One region of the Endozoicomonas sp. ALB115 genome, then DNA from elsewhere that is predicted to be linked to it. Evidence: riboswitches for the same ligand, from Rfam matches in the RefSeq annotation. Region 1 holds a riboswitch; the other holds the start of a gene.
The links. Region 1 has a riboswitch for thiamine pyrophosphate ahead of thiC (phosphomethylpyrimidine synthase ThiC). Riboswitches for the same ligand answer to the same signal wherever they lie in the genome.
Positions count from the first base shown of each region.

Region 1 (8,107 bases):
TGGTAAACTTTTAAAGCGCTTATCAGGCTCCATGCACCCAGCTGTTTGCTTGGCTGGAAGAAGGTACAGTATGCAAAATCAGCTCGACCAATTAAAAAAAATGACCAAGGTTGTGGCCGATACCGGTGATATCGAAGCCATTCGTCGCTACCAGCCGGTTGATGCGACGACCAATCCTTCACTGATTTTAAAAGCCGCACAGCTACCGGCGTATAAAAAGCTGGTTGATGAAGCCATTGCCTTTGGGCGCAACCATTCTACAGAAAAAGCGGTCAGTGCCCGTTATGCCTGTGACTGGTTGACGGTCGGTATTGGCAAAGAGATTCAGCAGGTAGTGCCGGGCTTTGTGTCAACGGAAGTGGATGCACGACTGTCGTTTAATACGGACGCGACGATTCAAAAGGCCAGACAGCTGATTGATCTCTATAAAGAGCAGGGCGCTGACAGTGAGCGGGTGCTGATCAAAATAGCGTCTACCTGGGAAGGTATCAAAGCGGCGGAGGTTCTGGAAAAAGAAGGTTTTCGTTGTAATCTGACCTTGCTGTTCAGTTTTGCCCAGGCTCAAGCCTGTGCCGAAGCCGGTGCTTATTTGATCTCCCCGTTTGTTGGCCGGATTCTCGACTGGTACAAAAAAGCAGAAGGCCGGAATTTTACTGCTTCACAAGACCCTGGCGTTCAGTCGGTCACCCGTATCTACAACTACTTCAAACAACATGGCTACAACACCGTGGTGATGGGAGCCAGCTTCCGAAATACCGGTGAGATTACTGAGTTAGCCGGTTGTGACTGCCTGACGATTGGTCCGGACCTTCTCGATCAGCTGGAATCATCCGAGCAACTGCTTGAACAAAAGTTGTTTGCCGACTCGCCAGTGTGTAGTGATGAAAAAGTGGTTCTGGATGAGGCTGCATTTCGCTGGGCGATGAACGACGATGCCATGGCAACGGAAAAGCTGGCTGAGGGTATCAGAAAGTTTGCTGAAGATCAGATTAAGCTGGAAAAGCAATTGCTTGATGCACTTCGGGAGGATGTTGTAAAAGCCAAATGAATTTTGCACCACAGAGACACAATGGCACAAAGAAGTCTTTTGCTGACTATGCGCAGCTCCCAGAAAAACTTTGTGTCTCTGTGCCTTTATGGTTCCTTCTTATTGATTATATTTTCTTGGTTGCCATGGTAATACGGGATATACAGGTGGGCCTGCCCTGGTCATCCTCAATCTTGATTTCCCACACCTGGGTACTGCGGCCGATATGAATGGGGCGGGTTGTGCCGGTCACTTTTCCGGACGTGGCTGACCGAAGATGATTGGCGTTGATTTCCAAGCCTACACAGTAGGCTCCGTCTTCACAGCACAGGTTGGCGGCAATACTGCCCAGTGTTTCAGCGAGAACCACCGAGGCACCACCATGCAGCAGTCCCATGGGCTGAATGGTTCTGCGGTCAACTGGCATGGTGCCCCGGAGAAAGTCGTCTCCTACTTCGGTAATCTCAATACCCAAATGGTCACACATGTTTTCCTTGAATGCTGCGGTTTCAGTACTGTAAGGCCTTTTCCAGATGGACATCTTTTTTCCTTTTTCTTTTATTGGCACTGCTCATCAGATCCGGTTGCGCAAGCCCAGCTGATCCGGGTGAGGTGTCAGGTAGGTTTGTCGTTGAATATATACACTACCATGATTGTCTATGAAATGCCGTAGCATGGTCATCGGGGCAATAAGGGGGATCATTTCCTGACGGTACTCTTCAATCAGCGTCAGCAGCTGCTTTCTCTCTTTGCCATCGACGCTCTTTTTCACATATCCGAGGATATGCATCATGGCATTGGTGTGAGATTTTCGATTGGCCCGTCGTTTCAGGGCGCTCATAAAGCTGCGCAGGTACTCCTCCAGCAGTTCATGCAGATTCGCTTTGCTGCCTTTGGCCACGATTTGGCCAAGTAACTCATACCCCTGGGGATAATGGGCCATGATCATGTACTTGTGAGTAGAATGAAAGTCGACCAGGGCGGCATAAGATGGCTCTGCCATCACGGTTTTCTGCCAACGGTCATAGGCGTAAACCCGGGTGAAAAAATTTTCACAGAGTATCGGGTCGTGCAGCCTGCCTTCTTCTTCTATTGGCAGCAGCGGGTTGCTCTCCATAAATGCCCTGGCATAGGCTCCGGGTGAACTTTCGCCCAGCGGGTGGCCATTTTCATGGTACACCTTGACCCTTGCCATGCCACAGCTGGGGGACTTCTGCATCAGAATATAGCCGCAAATGTGTGATAGCTGATCAGACATATCATGACCATACTGCGTCAGAGCATCCGTTACATCCAGACTGGAATTTTCAGTGCCGACTACCCGGATTTGCAACTGTTTATCGGGTGCAGACGATGAACTTTGGCCGGTAGTTTGTGATGCTTCAGCCAGTTGGCCGACCAGCCGGATGGGCTCTCTGGGGGTTCCCAGCCCGATAGCCATCTCAGGACAGACCGGCTCAAAGTGGAAGAATTTATCCAGCGTGTTGACACAAAAAGACGAGCGTTTGTGCCCACCGTTATAGCGCACTTTATGGCCCAAAAGGCAGGAGCTGATGCCCAGTGTGATCTGTTTTTCAGGCTCAGGTATGGAAACGATAGCCACTTGTTATTCTCCACTTTACATTCGAAATACACGCCCTGGTTAATATCGCCAGTTACTGGCAGTTCCTTTGCCTGTCAGCGGTTGAAAACAGGTATAACTCTACATTGCTGTTAAGGCAAGAGTGATGTGCCTATAACTCTTTCTATCATCTAACTGCCTGTGCAGTAAGGCTTTTTTAATGGATTGCAGTGTCTCATTGGCGAGTCGGTTTTGCCGGTATACAGCACAGATTTTTCCTGCATAAGACGACATTATTATCACAGTCGTACAGGAATTAACCCGACCCGGATCATTCCGAAAGGCCCTGCCCCGAAATTGCAAAACATCACCAGCAGGATATTAACGGTATTGGAATGCCTGATTTGAGGTGGGCATAAGTAGTTAACCAAATGAAATCATATATTTCTGACTAAGTTGTCAGTCACTCTGCGGCGTTGCAACTCCGGTCACATAGCTACGGCTATGCTCCCTACGTTGCGCCTTGCATAGCAACTGCCCACTTAGCCAGAAATATACGATTCCATTTGGCCAACTACTTAGGCTGCTTTCGATAGCGGAGGCATGGAGCCCGGATTTAGCCATCCGTTTCCGGTTTATAGAATCAGGGAACTTTTGACAATCTGCGCACACTAATATAGGGAAAGAAGTTGCACAGCCTGTGAAATCAACATCTGCTCGTAAAAGGTTGCAGTTTCAGGCTCTCTTCGCTTTTGCCTGATCATCAGGTGGTCTGGGTTCAGGTTTTGCCTGATGATCTATTGGCATTCTCTGGTCTGACGAAGGCAGTTGTTTTTCTTGATATTAGTATCAATAAATCAGTCAGTTGTATTCATCGGGTCATCTGATTAATGAGAACTTTCAGATCATCTAACTGTCCAAATGGCGGAGTAATTATTTTGTTGGAGCAAAGTTTCTGGAGACTATTTTACCGTGCTGATTGTTACTGATACGCCCCGTCTGATACTTCGTACCTGGCAGTTACAGGATGTCGATGCGTACTCCGCCTTACTGGGCGAAACACCTCCCGGTGCCTCAGATGCCATGGCCACAGAGCCCGCAAGCCTTGCAGAAACCGAGTTGTGGCGCTACCAGGCGGAACTGGATAAATGGGGGTGGTCGCGCTGGGCGGTGGTATTCAAAGAGAATAACCAGCTAATTGGCTATTGTGGCTTTTCTCCCTATGGCAAGCATATTGAGATGAGCTGGCGCTTTTTACCCGCTTACCGCGGACAGGGGCTGGTGCTGGAAGCTGTTGAGGCAGTGACTCAATTCGGCTTTAACCAGCTGGGTATGGAAGAGATTATTTCTTATACAACCCCCACTAATGAGTTTGCCCAGGGCGTTATGCAACAACTGGGGATGACACTTGATCGCTTTGAGGGGTGGAGTACCTGTACGGTTGCCCGTTACCGCATACAGTCACCGATATAAATCATGCGCTGAAAATATTCCGCAGCCACAGTACAATCACTTTAAATAATTTCATTCATTTAAATTTATCCCTCCACTTACAGTCTTTTTGAACTCATGAGCAATAGCAGCAGCGACACCCTGAGTACCTGGGAGCAGAAAATTATCGTCTGGCTACAATCCATGCACCACGACCATGATGACCACTCCCATGACTTTTCCCATTTTCAGCGGGTCTGGAAAACGGCGCAGCAGATCATGGATCTGGAGCAGGTGTCTGTGAATCCACTGGTGGTTCTCGCTGCCTGCTACTTTCACGATATTGTGGTGTTGCCAAAAGATCATCCTGAGAGGTCCAGGGCCTCTTCGCTGGCTGCCATAAAGACCAGAACCTGCCTTGAGGATATGGGGTTTCCTGCTGAGTTGATTGATAACGTCTGTCACTCGGTGGCCAGTCACAGCTATTCTGCGGGCATTGCGCCCGAAACCATTGAAGCCAAAGTGGTTCAGGATGCTGATCGGATGGAGGCTCTGGGAGCTATCGGGCTGGCCCGGGTTTTTTATACATCGGGCCTGCTGCGGCGAAAAATGTTCGACCCCGAAGACCCACTGGCTGAGCACCGGGCCCTTGATGATCGTGAATACGCGCTGGATCATTTCCAGGTGAAGTTGCTGAAGCTGTCTGACACCATGCAGACGTCCGCCGGACGCAGAATGGCAGAGCGGAATTCGGATTACCTCAGGGAATATATGGGCAAGTTGCTTAAAGAGCTGGAAGGGGATTATTCCTGACCCGGTACTACTTTTTCAGTGAGGGTGCCTTTATAATCTTCCCATCTTGTCGGAGTGCGAAAGCTGAGATCGCTGCATTTTATCGGATATATGTGCAGCAAATTCGTTGAACCTGCTCAGGGTAATACCTGCGAAGGGAACAAGAGAAGAGAGTACCGGGTTGCTATCTGGTGGATGGCTGATCACGCTTTTGGCCAATCATGCCTTTAATATCTCAAAGCATTGTTTTGCTTTAAATCAAGCAGCTTCTTGCTAACCTTGACGAGTCAAGCTAGCAAAAACCGTCTATTCCTTTTCTCTGGCCTGAGACACCGGCAAGCCATACCAATAACAATAGATAAGGGATATTCATGGTCGGTAACTCTCAACTTCAGGGTATTCAGATGCGTGCTCCAATTGCTGACAGTCAGTCACTTCTGGTAGAAGCCTGTCGTTCATTTCCTGCTTCACGGAAAATTTACCTTCCCGGCAGCCGCCATGATATTCGTGTGGGCCTGCGGGAAATAACCATTGGGCAGAGACACGGAGAGTACAGTAAGTTATCCACTGAATCTGCCGTTCGGGTGTACGACACATCCGGTCCTTATACTGATCCGGAATACTGCCTGGATCTGCTTAAGGGCCTGCCGCCTATCCGTTCAGAATGGATACGGGCACGAGAAGACTCAGAAGAGTTGAGTGCCCAGTCTTCAACCTATGCATTGCGACGAAAACAGGATATTCAGGTTGAGCCGGTGCGCTTTCAGTCATCTGCCCCCGTCAGATGTGCCCTGTCTGGAAGAAATGTGACTCAGCTCCATTATGCCAGGCAGGGAATAATCACACCGGAGATGGAATATATCGCCATCAGGGAAAACATGGGAAGGCCTGAAGCAAAGATAACCCCCGAATTTGTTCGTCAGGAGGTGGCATCCGGTCGTGCGGTTATACCCGCGAATATTAACCATCCCGAAGCTGAGCCAATGATTATCGGCCGTAACTTTCTGGTGAAGGTCAATGCCAATATTGGTAATTCACCGGTGACGTCCACCATAGAGGAGGAAGTTGAAAAACTGCTCTGGGCAACCCGCTGGGGGGCCGATACGGTGATGGATCTTTCCACCGGTAAACATATCCATGAGACCCGGGAGTGGATTATCAGAAACTCACCGGTACCGATTGGCACCGTGCCTATTTATCAAACACTGGAGAAAGTAAACGGCAAGGTAGCGGATCTTAATTGGGAGGTGATGAAGGACACCTTGATTGAGCAGGCAGAGCAGGGGGTAGATTATTTCACCATTCATGCCGGAACGCTGAGAGACCATGTGAAACTGACCACTGATCGGGTGACCGGTATTGTTTCCAGGGGCGGTGGGATTCTCGGGCAGTGGTGTGAAATGCATGACAGCGAAAACTTCCTCTATGAACACTTTGATGAGATCTGCGAGATATGCAAGGCATACGACATTACGCTTTCATTAGGGGATGGGCTGCGCCCGGGATCGGTGGCTGATGCCAACGATGCGGCACAGTTTGCCGAACTGAAAACGTTGGGTGAACTGACAAAGAAAGCCTGGGCACATGATGTGCAGGTGATGATTGAAGGCCCCGGGCATATACCGATGCACCTGATTCAGGAAAATATGGATAAACAGCTGGAGTATTGCCACGAGGCACCCTTTTACACGCTGGGTCCACTGACGACGGATATCGCCCCCGGCTATGACCATATTACTTCCGGGATCGGTGCAGCGATGATTGGCTGGTTTGGTTGTGCAATGCTCTGTTATGTGACACCAAAAGAGCACCTTGGCCTGCCCAATCGTGAGGATGTGAAACAGGGATTGATCGCCTACAAAATTGCTGCCCATGCGGCAGATGTCGCCAAAGGTCATCCGGGGGCACAACTAAGGGATGATGCGCTGTCCCGTGCCCGTTTTGAGTTCCGCTGGGAGGACCAGTTTAACCTGGCCCTGGATCCGGATACCGCAAAAGCCTACCACGACGAAACCCTCCCTCAGGACAGCGCCAAGGATGCGGGTTTCTGTTCCATGTGCGGACCAAACTTCTGCCCAATGCGCATGACGCATGATGTGCGGGAGTTGGAAGAGCCTTCAGCCAATAAAGAGCCCTTAGCCAGTAAAGCGCCCTTAGCCAGTCAAGCGGCTCCGGCAATGGAAAGCCCCTCCTGAATCCTCTCGATCAGCTGCCGGGTCTGGGCAATATCACCCAGTGTTATTCTCAGACCCTTTCGCCCAGTCTGGTCAGACTTTGGGCGAACAAGGATGCCATGGCTGCGCAGGTGCAGCTCAATGACCTCAGGATTATCCGGAAATGCCCAGATGAAATTGGCCGCACTGGGCCAATAGGGAATGGCCTGTTGATCAAGGAACTGCTCAAACAAGGGCTTGGATGACTCCATAACTTCCCTGACGTACTGACGGGTATACTCCGGATGGTCCAGGGCGGCATTGATGGCCACAGCGGCAAACTGGTTAACATCATAAGGGCCACGGATATTCAGCAGCGCCCGGATGTTGTCAGGGTGGCTGATCACGTAGCCCAGGCGAATGGAAGGCAGACCCCAGGTTTTAGAGAAGGTGCGTGTGACCAGAATATTCGGGTATGCCATAACCGCATCCGCCACGGTGGCCTGAGAGTATTCAAAGTAGCATTCATCAACCAGCAGGGCGGTATTGGGTGCGGACCTGGCAATGGTCAGAATATCTTCACGCTGGATTTGCGTGCCGCTGGGGTTGTTCGGGTTGGCGATGACAATCAGCCGGGTTTTTGCGGTGATGGCGTCCAATACTGCGTTAACCGGGAAGCCGGTTTGCCGCGTATAGTCTGGCTCAATAATGTTCAGCTTTTCAATATTGGCGCACTGGCGGTACATCGCGAAGGTTGGGCCGGGGATGATGATGTCATCACCTTCTGTGCAGGCCGCACGGATAATAATATCAATGCCCTGGTCAGAACCATTAGTGATCATGACCTGGGGTTCATCGACGTTTGCGTAGTCAGCGATTTTCCGTGTCAGGTCGCCATAGGATGGGTACACCTGCAGACGATCCTCATTGATATAGTCAATCAGTGCCTGTTTGACATGCTCACTGACGGGCAGCGTTCTCTCATTAAAGTCCAACAGCAGATTATGATGAGGGTCTCTGCCTTCAAGTGGCGGAGAATAGGCGCTCATCCGGGTGATGTGGGACTTGAAAATGCTCATCGGCGGTTTCCCTGATCCATCTGTTTTTGTTGGAGAAAGTGCAGTATAGAGCAGAGTTCCCGGG
Region 1 is NZ_JBLYZG010000075.1:3,289-11,395, reverse strand. It holds gene tal (transaldolase) at 71-1,048, shown strand; gene ACO6VE_RS21515 (hotdog fold thioesterase) at 1,155-1,568, opposite strand; gene ACO6VE_RS21510 (YbgA family protein) at 1,602-2,630, opposite strand; gene ACO6VE_RS21505 (GNAT family N-acetyltransferase) at 3,561-4,061, shown strand; gene ACO6VE_RS21500 (phosphohydrolase) at 4,158-4,832, shown strand; TPP riboswitch at 4,873-4,988, shown strand; gene thiC (phosphomethylpyrimidine synthase ThiC) at 5,183-7,006, shown strand; gene ACO6VE_RS21490 (pyridoxal phosphate-dependent aminotransferase) at 6,973-8,043, opposite strand.

Region 2 (8,107 bases), on a different contig from region 1:
TAGCGACATTAACTGAGCCACCCGCTCTATTGGTAAAAGGGCCGTTGACATTCATATTGCCATTTATGTTGATTGAGCCAGCGTTATCGATGCCGACAGAATCATAATTTTCACTCACAGAGAGCATATTGTCTCGGACCATGACTTCTTCAGCCGTCACCGGGGAAGCCAGGGCGGTTGCAAGCCCGGCCATGACAATGAATCTGAGTACTGGTTTTTTATACCTGTCCATGGGGCTTATATCCTTTTTCCGGAGTTAAACAATAGAGATTTCAGTCCATTCGCTTTCTGTCGGCACGCTCAGGGAGGAATTTAAAAATGAGGTGGCTATCGCAAAAAGCAGGTCTTGACGATAGCCGGTGACGTCCATTCCGGATTAAAAATCCAGCATGTAGTCCTTAGTGTTTACCGGGGTTTTCAGCTCTCCAGTCGCTTGCAGATAGTCAGCAAATGCCTGATAACGGCCCGCATCCCTGGCGGCAGGTCGCAGATCAAAACGGGGAATGGTGTCAAACCAGGCGCGGTGGTTCAGTTCATTATCCAGTTTCTCCGGGTTGTAATCCCTGAAGATCTCCCAGGATTTTTCCGGGTTATTCACAATATATTGAGTGCCCAGTTCAATCGCCCTGAGAAAACGACGAATAGCGTCTTTATCGTGCTGCTTGCTGTTGGCGATAAAAATCAGTTCATCGTAAGGCGGGATATTGTTTTCCTCGTAATAGAACATACGGCCCTTACGCCCTTCAATCGCCAGCTGATTCAGTTCGAAGTTACGATACGCGCCCATGATGGCATCCACCCGGCCACTCATCAGGGAAGAGGAGAGGTTCCAGCCCACATTGACCAGTTTTACATCCCCGGCACCAAACCCGTAGGGTGCAAACAGCGTGTCCAGAATGGCATTCTCTATGCCGCCAATATTCAAACCGATGGTTTTACCTTTCATATCCTTCAGGGATTTGATCGGGCTGTCATCCAGAACCAGCAGGCCGTCCAGGGGGGTGGCCACCAGGGTTCCGGCCCAGGCAAGGGGAAGGCCGTTGGCTACTCCGTGAATCATGCTGGGCTGATAGTAAACGGCAAGGTCCACCTTTTCTGCCGCCACCAGTTTGGGAGGAAGGTTGGGGTCTGCCGGTTCCTGAATAGTCACCGTAAGCCCCTGGTCTGCAAAGTAGCCATTCTGCCGGGCAATGATGATGGGGCCGTGATCCGGGTTGACAAACCATTCCAGCATCAGGGTCAGCTCTTTCAGCTCCCTGGCCGGTGCGGTGCTGGATACCTGACTGGCGCTGGCCTGCAGGCTGACGGACAGCAGCCATGCCATTGCCCATAAAAAAGTGTGTTGCATCAGTTTATTCATTTCTTATTCCTGGGAAGTCTCCGGTTGCCACGGAATGAGTCTGCGTAAAACACGGTCGGTCGTGTAGTAAAGGGTCACGGAACAGAAGGCCAGCACGGTGAGCGCAGCAAACATCTGGTCAGTCCAGAGTCGTGCATTGGCCTGAAGCATGAGATAGCCAAGGCCAGCGCTGGAGCCAACCCACTCCCCGACAACGGCACCAATCGGTGCCACCACAACGGCTACCCGCAGCCCGGAAGCCAGGGCTGGCAGTGCCGCAGGCCAGCGGATATGGCGCAGAATGGCCAGCCGGCTGCCGCCCATGGTCTGGGCCATATCCAGCCAGCCCTGGTGGGTATGGCGCAGTCCGTCATAACAACAGGTGGCCACGGGGAAAAAGATCACCAGAATGGTCATCACCACTTTCGACGTCAGGCCGTAACCAAACCAGAGCATCAATATCGGTGCGAGCGCAAAGACCGGAATGGCCTGGGTAATCAACAATGGCGGTAAGAGCCAGGGTCTTAACACGGTAAAATAGACCAGCACCAGCGCCAGAATAATACCCAGCAGAACACCAAGTAACAGACCCAGCAGCATTTCACTGAGGGTAACCAGCGTGTGTTCCCACAGCAGGCTGGCATTGTCTACCATGCTGTTGGCCACCGCTAACGGACCGGGAAGGATGTAGGATGGCATCTCAAAGGCCATCACCAGGGTATGCCAGAGCACCAGCAGGCCAATAAGAACGACAAAGGGTTTGACGGAGTCTTTCATTCTTTATGGCACTCCAGCCTGTTCATCAAACGACTCATGACGTAAACGATCCAGCAGTTTGCCCTGTAAGGCCAGCAGGTCATTATCATCCAGTGAGCGGGGTGTCTTGCCCGGTGGCGTAATGGCATCCGTCAGTCGGGCCGGGTGCCCCCTCAGGTGATAAACCTCATGGCCAAGGCGCAGGGCTTCCAGGGGATCGTGGGTGATTAACAGCACCGTACGGTTCTGTAACAGCTCACAGGCCAGGTCTTGTAAATTGAGCCGGGTGATGGCATCCAGTGCGCCGAAAGGTTCATCCATTAATACCAGTGGCCGGTTTTCCATCAGGGTCCTGGCCAGTGCTACCCGCTGGCGCTGACCGCCGGACAGATGCTGGGGCAGAACGTTGGCTTTTGCGCTCAGGCCTACCTTTTCCAGAATGGACATGGCCTGGTCCCGAACCTCGGCTGACAAGAGCGGACGACGGGTGAACACATCGGTCAGATTGCGGCGCAGGCGCTGCCCCAGGGTGATATTGTCCAGTACCGAAAACCAGGGCAGCAGCAGGTCCTGCTGCGCCATCCAGGCGATTCGGTGATGAACCGAAAAGCCGTCCTGACAGACCACTTCCCCCGTTGTCTCGCCCGCAGGCAGACCGGCAATCAGACGCAACAGACTGGTTTTGCCCACCCCGCTGCCACCCAGAAGGCAAGTCCACTGGCCGCCTTTAAGGGTCAGGTTGAGGTCGGTAAAAACACAGTGGTTGCCAAATCTCAGGCTGGCCTGGCGGATAATCACATCAAACATGCGTTGCGGTATTCTCTATGACCAGGTTCGGTAAAAGTGATGGACCGGGCCATGGCCGGAACCGATGTTCAGATGGTCGGCATGGCCAATGGCATCGGCAATGTACTCCTTGGCAGAGCGCACGGCATCGATCAAAGGGTAATCCCTGGCCAGCAAGGCAGTGACAGCAGACGACAATGTACAGCCTGTCCCGTGGGTGTTACGGGTTGCCACCCAGGGAGACTCAAGTTGGTGCAGGGTGTTACCGTCATGGAACAGATCAACGGCCTTCTTATTGCCCTGGTCTGAGGTAAGGTGGCCGCCTTTGAGCAAGACTGCACTGGCTCCCAGGGCCATCAACGGGTCAATCATGGCGACCATGGCTGCCAGTGACTCAGGTCGGGGGCAGTTCAGCAGAACCGCTGCTTCCGGCAGGTTGGGGGTAATCAGGGTTGCTTTGGGAATCAGTTTGCGACGCAGGTTATCGATGGCGGCTTCCTGAAGCAGAACATCACCGCTGGTGGCCACCATCACCGGGTCAACCACCAGGTATTTCGGCTGGTAATCACTGACCGCGCGGGCAACCGCATCAATCACTTCAGGCTGGCTCAGCATGCCCACCTTGGCGGCAGAAATGTTCAGGTCGGAAAAGACCGAGTCCAGCTGCTCCCGGACAAAGGCGGGTGAGACATCAAAAATACCCTGAACACCCACCGTGTTCTGTGCGGTCAGCGCAGTGATCACACTGCAGCCATAGGCACCAAGGGCTGAGAAGGTTTTCAGGTCTGCCTGAATGCCGGCACCACCGCCACTGTCAGAACCGGCAATGGTCAATGCGATGGGTGTAGAAGACATAAGCTCGCGCAGCTCCACAAGAGAAACTCCATATCATCAGGACTGGCGGGAACAACGGGCGGGGTGTTGCGGTTCCTGTCGGGGCAATAAAATGCATTGATTAACAGGCATGCACGATGGTCAGTACATCAGGGGTTTAGCAGCTCTCAGGCCCGTCGGTTTCCTACGCCAGCATTATCTGGTTCAGGTTCAATGGGTGTATCTCAGTTCTGCCATCACTGGCAGAACACCCCAACCAACACCGGCGGAGTCTATGGGGTTTGCCACAGGCTGTCCAGCGATTGAGTGATTTGGTGCTTATCCGGTTTTACGGACCAACCAGAAATACAGCGGGTATGGCAGGTGACGCAGAAGCGCCATGATGGCGGCAAACATGCGCGGGAAGCGAATCTCGAACTGCCGCCCCTTCATCCCTTTGACGATGACCTCCGCCGCTTTATCCACCTCCATCAGAAAAGGCATGGGGAACCGGTTCTTGCTGGTCAATGGTGTTTTGACAAAACCCGGGTTGATCACTTTGATATCAATACCCTCTCGCCAGAGCTCCGAGTTCAGGGACTCCGCCATATTGATTAACGCCGCCTTGCTGGCACCATAGCCTGCTGCTTTGGGCAGGCCACGATAGCCTGCCAGCGACGCATTAATGGCAATCACCCCTTTACCCTGTTTTTTCATGGCAGCGATCAGTGGCTCAAGGCAGTGGCAGACCCCCATCAGATTCAGTTCCATCTGTTGACGCACCACATTGCTGGTAAACTCCGCAGCAGGTGAAGCGATATAGGTGCCGGCATTTAAAATCGCCTGGTCAATGGCACCATGATTGGCAATGATTTTGTTGACCGTCTCATTCACGGCTGTTTGATCCGTCACATCCAGCGGATAGGGAACAATCCTGCCCGGCAGTTCATCTGATTGCCTGGCCAGTGCTGCCAGCCGTTCTTCATTTCGGGCACTGGCCGCTACGGTCACTCCTTCCCGGGCCAGGGCAATGGCAACCGCTTTGCCAATGCCCTGGCTGGCTCCGGTGATCCAGACCACCGGAGCATTAGAAGGCGTTGTATCCTGAGTAGAGTTCATATCTGCTGCCTTTATGGTTCTTCTTCTGGCCCGGGTTTTTCAAAGGCGACCGTTAAAGTACCCAGCTTGATCCCCCATTTGCTCATGGTGGCGACATTCAGTAGTACGCCATCTTCTTGCAGGAACATCCAGTCATCAAAGGTCACCACCCACTCCCGGCCACGGATGGGCAGACGCATCTGGTATTTGAAGTTAAAGGCATTGCCGGCACTGCGGCCAATGGCCTGGCCAACGATATCTCCGGCGGTGCCCAGGTACTGTCCGTCACCCATAATGTTGACCTTCCAGATACGGGTTGACTCGTTACCATCGGAATAGATGAAGCGTTCATCCAGAGTCAGTACACCGTCTTTGACGTCTCCGGTCATCAACACCTTGAACCGCTGTTGAACATTGCCGAACCGGTCCTGAAACATGCCCCAGGCAACGGTTTCCCCGGCAAAGTAGTGTTCAATTTTCAGACTTGGTTCACTAGCTGCATAATCTTCAATATTCATGGCTGAGCACCCCGTCAGCATAAACAGTAGGGTCAGGAGCCAGGCCCGTCCCGACGTCCAATCTTTTATTGTTGTTAACGCGACTCGCATGATGCGGCCTCCCCTGACACAGGTTTGGTGAGTTTGTAGAGGCAAACATCAATACTCCTGAATTGGAAACCGGTCGTGCAGTAATCCAGGTAAAATTGCCACAGGCGTTTAAAGCGCTGATCAAATCCGAGCTGTTCAATGGCAGGCCAGGCCGAAAGAAAAAGCCGTTTCCATTCATCCAGCGTTCTTGCATAGTCGAGACCGAAAGAGAGGGTATTGGTTATGGCCAAACCGGCCTTTTTGGCCTGCTCTTGCATCACCCTGTCACAGGGCAACATACCGCCAGGGAAGATGTAGCGCTGAATAAAGTCAACACCGCGGCGATACTCCTCGAAACGGGCGTCGTCAATCAGAATGGCCTGGATAACGGCGGAACCTCCGGGTTTCAGGCTGCGGTACAGTTTTTCAAAATAGACCGGCCAGTGCTCTTCACCCACGGCCTCAATCATTTCGATGGAAACGATACGATCATACTGCTCATGGATATCCCGGTAATCCGTAAGACTGAACTGATGGGACTGGTTGTCCGACATCTGTTGCGCATAGGCCAGCTGTTCCTGCGACAGTGTTATCCCTTTGTATGCGCCCTGGTGCCGCTGATTCAGCGCCCGGGCAAAGCCGCCCCAGCCACAGCCTATCTCAAGCACGGAATGCCCCGGACGAAGCTCAAGCCAGTCGATAATGGTGTTGTACTTATTGCCCTGTGCGGTTTCCAGGTCCTCATGCTCATCAAAATAGAGGGCGCTTGAATAGGTCATGGTCGGGTCAAGCCATAGCTGGTAAAAGTCGTTGCCCAGGTCATAATGCGCGGCAATATTGCGACGGCTGCCGGAGCGACTGTTACGGCGTATTTTGTGCAACACCCGGTTAAACAGATTGCTGAACCAGTTGGCAGTCATCACCTCCTGCAGATTGTCTTCATTGGCCATGGCCCAGTCGGTCAGCGCTTTCAGGTCCGGAGAGCTCCAGTCGCCATTAATAAACGACTCTGACCAGCCCAGTAACCCCTGGCTGCCTTGCTGGATTAACCCCACCGGATTATGGATATGCAGACAGGGGATGGGTGTACCTGACCGGAACTGCCCCACCATCACACTTTCGTTGCCATCAATGCGCAGCTCAATTCTGCTCACCCCCGCCTTGACCAATCGTTTTTCCAGCCAGGAGAGTACATTTCTCAGCGCAGGGAACCAGGGTTTGCTGGTGATCTCCGTGGAGCTGGTTGAGTTCATGGTTTCTTCCCCCTGTTCGCTGTATTGTTTTGTGAAAAATATTTTGCTTTCTCACCGTTCATCGCGGCGTAGGTCGCAAAATTTTTTTCTTTTGCTTTTCGCGTTTCTGCACGGGTATGGCTGAAAAAGAAATGTCTTGGCGTGTGTGAGTAAATCGATATGCCCTTTAGCCAGAGCCGCAAGGCTTCCCAATGGATGGCCGCCATGACTTTCATGGTTTGCAGTGGCAGCAGCATGGTCTGTTTTACGATAAAACGATCGGTGATGGTTTTGCGCAGCCCTTTGAACACGGCAGTGAACAGCTTGCCGCTGGCATCGTTCAGGTTAATGGCGAGAGTAACCTTCTCTTTGGGGGGCTGGATCCGGAAATGGTAATAGCAGTCCATGGGAAAGAAAGGGGAAACATGCAGTGCTTTATCGGCCTGTTGTTGAAGGGTTGGTTGAACAATCTGCCTGCTATGCGCTATCAGTCGTTGATCGTCCGACTGCTTTTCAGGCTGCTCTCCAGACTCGACGGCCGCCACATAGGAATGCCTTTCGCCAAAGGTATTGCTGACTTCATAGACGATGGCGGTCAGCTGTTGATCCCGATAGCAAAAGTACACCGCCAATGGGTTAAAGGTGTAGCCAAACATCCGTGGATAACAAAGTAAGCTGACGTTATCCGGTGTCTCAATATTATAGTCGTGAAGCAACCGGTTGATCTGTTCCCGCAACGGTGTCTCTGAACCATCACCATGATCACGGGGGTAAAAAGACACAACATTAAACCGGTTAAGGGAAAACAGGGAGAGCTGCTGATCCAGCGCCTCAATGGTGTCCAGATCCAGCAACCAGGAAGCCACCTGATAAGAGAACCGATGTTTCTTCGGTTTGAACCGGTGGTGCATCAGCTCGCCAACATAAATAGAAGAACCTGAGGAAGACTCCATTCTCAAGATTCCTGCTGCCGAGGCTCAGAGGATTCAAGTTGCGTGCTGTCAACACCCGGGTCAAAAAAGCTGCGGCCAAACAGATCCGGACGATGGAGCCGGTCATTTTCCCCTTTGACCTGCCAGGGGCGGCGAATGCCTCCAAGGCTCTCTGCGACAGCCAGGCCGGACTGTAGTCCATCTTCATGGAAGCCATAGCCCATCCATGCACCGCAATACCAGGTACGGTTTCTGCCCTGGAGCTTCCAGATTTTCTCCTGGGCTTCGATCGCGGCGCGATCAAACACGGGGTGGTCATACAGGTAGCAACCATGAATCAGATCGGTGGCCGGCTCCTGCTGGGGATTCAGCGTGACAAACAGTGGCGGACCGTCGAGATGCTGCAGCTTATTCATCCAGTAGGTAACCGCTGGCCCCTGTTCACTGCCAGGGTCTGATGTATGGGAACCCAGATAGTTCCAGCTGGCCCAGGCCTTTTTGTTGTCAGGCATCAGTCGTTCATCGCTGTGCAGCAGAGCCTTGTTCCGTTGAAACATAAAAGCG
Region 2 is NZ_JBLYZG010000010.1:66,062-74,168, forward strand. It holds gene ACO6VE_RS06850 (hypothetical protein) at 1-232, opposite strand, end outside; gene ACO6VE_RS06855 (ABC transporter substrate-binding protein) at 377-1,360, opposite strand; gene ACO6VE_RS06860 (ABC transporter permease) at 1,364-2,116, opposite strand; gene ACO6VE_RS06865 (ABC transporter ATP-binding protein) at 2,120-2,902, opposite strand; gene thiD (bifunctional hydroxymethylpyrimidine kinase/phosphomethylpyrimidine kinase) at 2,918-3,736, opposite strand; TPP riboswitch at 3,880-3,980, opposite strand; gene ACO6VE_RS06875 (SDR family NAD(P)-dependent oxidoreductase) at 4,034-4,813, opposite strand; gene ACO6VE_RS06880 (DUF3833 domain-containing protein) at 4,825-5,400, opposite strand; gene ACO6VE_RS06885 (class I SAM-dependent methyltransferase) at 5,385-6,632, opposite strand; gene ACO6VE_RS06890 (DUF1365 domain-containing protein) at 6,629-7,564, opposite strand; gene ACO6VE_RS06895 (NAD(P)/FAD-dependent oxidoreductase) at 7,567-8,107, opposite strand, start outside.
Region 2: it holds a riboswitch for thiamine pyrophosphate, as region 1 does, so the genes downstream of both, thiD (bifunctional hydroxymethylpyrimidine kinase/phosphomethylpyrimidine kinase) here and thiC (phosphomethylpyrimidine synthase ThiC) in region 1, are expected to answer to the same signal.